Regions from separate parts of the Micromonospora sp. LHW51205 genome, predicted to be linked through region 2. Evidence: predicted binding sites of a transcription regulator. Region 2 holds the regulator's gene; the other holds the start of a gene.

Region 1 (2,392 bases), on a different contig from region 2:
ACCTTGACGGTCTTGCGCAGCGCGTTGACCACGAGCGTCGACAGGGCCTGGCCCTCGACGTCCTCGGCGACGATGAGCAGCGGCTTGTTGTTCTGGAGAACCTTCTCCAGCAGCGGCAGCAGCTCCTCGATCGCCGAGATCTTCTGCGTGGTGATCAGGATGTACGGGTCCTCCAGGACCGCCTCCTGCGCCTCCAGGTCGGTGACGAAGTTCGGCGAGATGAAGCCCTTGTCGAACTGGAGACCCTCGGTCACCTCCAGCTCGGTGGTGAGCGCGGAGCCCTCCTCGACGGTGATGACGCCGTCGCGGCCGACCTTCTCCATCGCCTCGGCGATCAGCTCACCGATCGCGGCGTCCTGCGCGGAGACGGTCGCGACGTGCGCGATCGACTCCTTGCCGGCGACCTCGACGGCCTTGTCGAGCAGCGCCTCGGAGACCTTGGCGGCCGCCGCGTCGATGCCCCGCTTCAGGCCGGTCGGGTTGGTGCCGGCGGCCACGTTGCGCAGGCCCTCGCGGACCATGGCCTGGGCCAGCACGGTGGCGGTGGTGGTCCCGTCGCCGGCGACGTCGTTGGTCTTGGTCGCCACCTCCTTGACCAGCTGCGCGCCGAGGTTCTCGTACGGGTTGGTGAGCTCGATCTCCTTGGCGATGGTCACGCCGTCGTTGGTGATCGTGGGCGCACCGAACTTCTTGTCCAGGACGACGTTGCGCCCGCGCGGGCCGAGGGTGACCTTGACCGCGTCCGCGAGGGCGTTGACACCGTGCTCGAGCAGGTGCCGGGCGTCGTCCGAGAAGCTGAGGATCTTCGCCATCAGTATCCCTTCGAAGCGACGTTGCCCCGGCCCGGCGAGCCGGACCGGGGCAACGACACTGATCGGTTGCTTACTTCTCGATGACCGCGAGGACGTCGCGGGCGGAGAGCACCAGGTACTCCTCGCCGGCGTACTTGACCTCGGTGCCGCCGTACTTCGAGTAGAGGACGGTGTCGCCGACCTTCACGTCGATCGGCACGCGGTTGCCCTTGTCGTCGATCCGGCCCGGGCCGACAGCGAGGACGGTGCCCTCCTGCGGCTTCTCCTTGGCGGTGTCGGGGATCACGATGCCCGAGGCGGTGGTGGTCTCGGCCTCGTTCGCCTGGACCACGATGCGGTCCTCGAGCGGCTTGATCGCAACCTTGGTCGCGGTAGTCACGGGCATACCCTCCCGGGTACTTGGTGTCGTTGCCGGCCGGGCGTGCCGACCAGCGTCAATCTGCCACATGCCACCGGGCGGGGCCGTCGTCGCGGGTGCCGGTCCGCCTGGCGCTCAACCCCCGGGCACGAGGCTCGGGCGTTGGCACCCTCAGGGTGAGAGTGCTAATCGCAGGTTATTCCTCGGCTAGCACTCCGTCAAGGAGAGTGCCAACGCGCGTCGCCCTTTGTGTCGCGCCGGAACCGGCCCGGGAGAATGGGCGCGTGGATCTCGACCTGCTCGCCGTGCTGCGTACCCCCGAGGGGTCGGCGGCGCTCGCCGCGGCCGGGCGGGTGGCCGGCGGCGACCCGCTGGCGGCGGCGGCCGCGCTGCGCTCGGCCGGGATTCCGGGCGACCTCGCCGCCGCCGCGCTGACCCAGGCCGAGCTGCGCCGCCGGGCAGCAGGCAAGTTCGGCGCGGCGGCGGCCGGGATGTTCCTCACCCGGCCCGGGCTGGAGCAGGCCACCCGCGGGGTGGTCGCCGGCCGCCGGGCCGCACGGCTGCGCGCCGCGGGCGTGACCACGCTGGCCGACCTGGGTTGCGGCCTGGGCGCCGACGCGCTCGCCGCTGCCCGCGCCGGCATCCGGGTGTACGCGGTGGAGGCCGACCCGCTGACCGCCGCGATGGCCGCCGCGAACGCCGAGGCGGCCGGGCTCGCCGATCTGGTGACAGTCGAGTGCGGCGACGCCACGGAGTTCGACGTGAGCCGCGTCGACGGCGCGTTCTGCGATCCGGCGCGGCGGCGGGCCGGCACCGGGCGGCGCGTCTTCGACCCGAACTCCTACTCCCCGCCGTGGGACTTCGTCACCGGTCTCGCCGCGCGGGTGCCGCGCACAGTGGTGAAGGTCGCGCCGGGGCTGGACCACACGCTGATCCCGGCGGGCGCCGAGGCGGAGTGGGTGAGCGTGGACGGCGACCTGGTCGAGGCCGCGCTCTGGTGCGGCGAGCTGGCCGAGGTCCCCCGCCGCGCCACCCTGCTGCGCGAGAAGGAGGGGCCCCTTCTTAACGCCTCCGGTAGTAAAAGGGTCCCTTCCTATCACCTCACCGGCACGGGCGCGCAGGAAGCGCCGGTGGGGCCGGTCCGGCGGTTCCTCTACGACCCGGACCCGGCGGTCGTCCGCGCGCACCTGGTCGCCGAGCTCGCTGCCGACCTCGACGCCAC
Region 2 (2,392 bases):
GCCGGGCGGAGACCACCTGGCCGAGGAACGTGCGCTGCACCGACTGCACCTCGCCCCGGCCGGCGCACGCCTCGCAGGTGGCCAGGTGGGTGCCGGCGGCGGTGCCGGCGCCGGAGCAGGTGGTGCAGAGCACCGCGGTGTCGACGGTGATCGGCGCCTCGACGCCGAACGCGGTCTCGTTGAGGTCCAGTTCCAGGCGCAGGATCGCGTCCGCGCCGGGCCGGGTGCGCGGCCGGGGTCCCCGGCTGCCGCCCGCTGCGCCGCCGAAGAACGCGTCCATGATGTCCTGGAAACCGACGAACGGACCGGCGCCGCCGGGCCCGCCCGGGCCGCCCATGCCACCGCCGCCGGGGGCGAGCGGGTCGCCGCCGAGGTCGACGATCTGCCGTTTCCGGTCGTCCGAGAGGACCTCGTACGCGGCGTTGATGTCCTTGAACTTCTCCTGGGCCTCCGGGTCCGGATTGACGTCCGGGTGGTACTGCCGCGCCAGCTTGCGGTAGGCGCGCTTGATCTCGTCGTCGGAGGCTTCCCGGCTCACGCCGAGAATGCCGTAGTAGTCCCTGGCCACTGCGTTAGGTGTCCTCATGTTCGTCTCGCGTCGCTCCGGTCGTCGGCCGCAACCGGCCGTCGGCCCTGACTGGTCAGTTCTGGGCCAGCAGTTCGCCCACGTAGCGTGCCACGGCCCTCACCATGGCGATATTGCCGGGGTAGTCCATCCGGGTCGGCCCGAGCACGCCGAGCCCACCGACGATGGTGCTGCCCGGTCCGTAGCCGGTGCTGACCACCGAGGCGGCCCGCAGGTTGTCGAACTCGTTCTCGTCGCCGATCAGCACGCGGGTGGTGCTCGGCTCGGTCTCGCCGATCAGTTTGAGCAGCACTACCTCTTCTTCGAGCGCCTCCAGGATCGGCCGCAGCGAGCCCTGGAAGTCGAGCAGGCCGCCCCGGGTGAGGTTGGCCTGGCCGGCCAGCGCGAGGCGCTCCTCGTGCCGTTCCACGAGCGTCTCCAGCAGCACCGTGGACAGCGTGGTCATGGCCGGGCGCAGGTGCGGCGCGGACTCGTCCACCAGGGCCTGCACCAGCGGCGGCGTCTCGGAGAGCTGGCTGCCGACGAGCTTCTCGTTCACCAGCCGGCGCAGGTCGGTCACGTCGTCGGCGGGAACCGGGGCGGGCAGCTCGACGAGTCGCTGCTCGACCCGGCCGGTGTCGGCGATCATGACGACCATCAGCCGGGTGGTGGAGATCGGCACGAGTTCCAGGTGACGCACCTTGGACCGGGCCAGGCTCGGGTACTGCACCACGGCGACCTGCCGGGTGAGCTGGGCGAGCAGCCGGACCGTGCGGTGCACCACGTCGTCCAGGTCGACCGCGCCGACCAGGAAGCGCTCGATGGCGCGGCGCTCGGCGGGGCTGAGCGGCTTGACCCGGGAGAGCCGGTCCACGAAGAGGCGGTAGCCGCGGTCGGTGGGCACCCGGCCGGCGCTGGTGTGCGGCTGCCGGATGTAGCCCTCCTCCTCCAGCACCGCCATGTCGTTGCGCACCGTCGCCGGGGAGACGCCGAGCTGGTGCCGCTCGACCAGGGCCTTGCTGCCCACCGGCTCCTGCGTGGCGACGTAGTCCTCGACGATCGCGCGCAGCACGGCGAGTTTGCGGTCGTCGAGACCCATGTCCCCACCTCCTGACACACCTCGGCCGGGCCGGCACGCGGCATCCGCCGGGCGGCTGGCACTCGACTGTAGCGAGTGCCAGTCTACGTCGGCACCCCCACCGACGCGATGATCGCCTGACGGACCTGCGGTGCGGCCCACCACACCGCGCGGCACGCCAGGGCCGAACAGCCGGTCACGCTCGGTCTGTGTCGCCCTGGTGCGACTTGCCCGCTGGCCCTACCGTGACCTCCATGACTGAACCTCCTCGCCCTCCCGGAGCAGGGGACTCCGGCCCCCAGCCCGACCCGTCGGCGCCCTACGGCTCCGGCGAGCCGCCCACCGCTCCACTGTCCGGCGCGCCGGGCGCGGGCGGGTATCCCCCGCCCGGTGACTATCCGCCCCCGGGCGGCTACCCGCCCCCCGGTGCCCAGCCTCCGCCGGGCGGCTACCCGCCCCCTGGTGGTTACCCCCCGCCGGCCGGCGCGCCGGGCTACGGCGCCGGTGGCGGCTATCCCGGCGGTGGCGGCTACGGCCCGGCCGGGTACGCCAACAACGACGAGAAGACCTGGGCCCTGGTGGCGCACTTCGGTGGCGCCGCGGGCGTCATCATCGGTGGCGGTCTGCTCGGCTGGGTCGCCCCGCTGATCGCGATGATGACCCGCGGCCAGCAGTCGCCGACCGTACGCGCCCACGCGGTCGCGGCGCTGAACTTCCAGATCACCTGGACCATCGCCAGCGTCCTCGCC

Evidence for each region. The regulator HrcA, encoded in region 2, represses chaperone genes, less so after heat shock. The targets are predictions, from matches to a motif close to GGTTNGCACNCTCNNNNNGAGNGTGCNAACC.
Region 1: groES (co-chaperone GroES) is a predicted target of HrcA. The motif match lies at 1,331-1,361, and genes of this name have one in related genera.

Annotation. Positions count from the first base shown of each region.
Region 1 covers NZ_QMEZ01000012.1:97,474-99,865, forward strand. Annotated here, with positions in the region: gene groL (chaperonin GroEL) at 1-812, opposite strand, end outside; gene groES (co-chaperone GroES) at 883-1,197, opposite strand; gene DQE82_RS29290 (methyltransferase domain-containing protein) at 1,455-2,392, shown strand, end outside.
Region 2 covers NZ_QMEZ01000002.1:865,978-868,369, forward strand. Annotated here, with positions in the region: gene dnaJ (molecular chaperone DnaJ) at 1-568, opposite strand, end outside; gene hrcA (heat-inducible transcriptional repressor HrcA) at 642-1,664, opposite strand; gene DQE82_RS12030 (DUF4870 domain-containing protein) at 1,898-2,392, shown strand, end outside.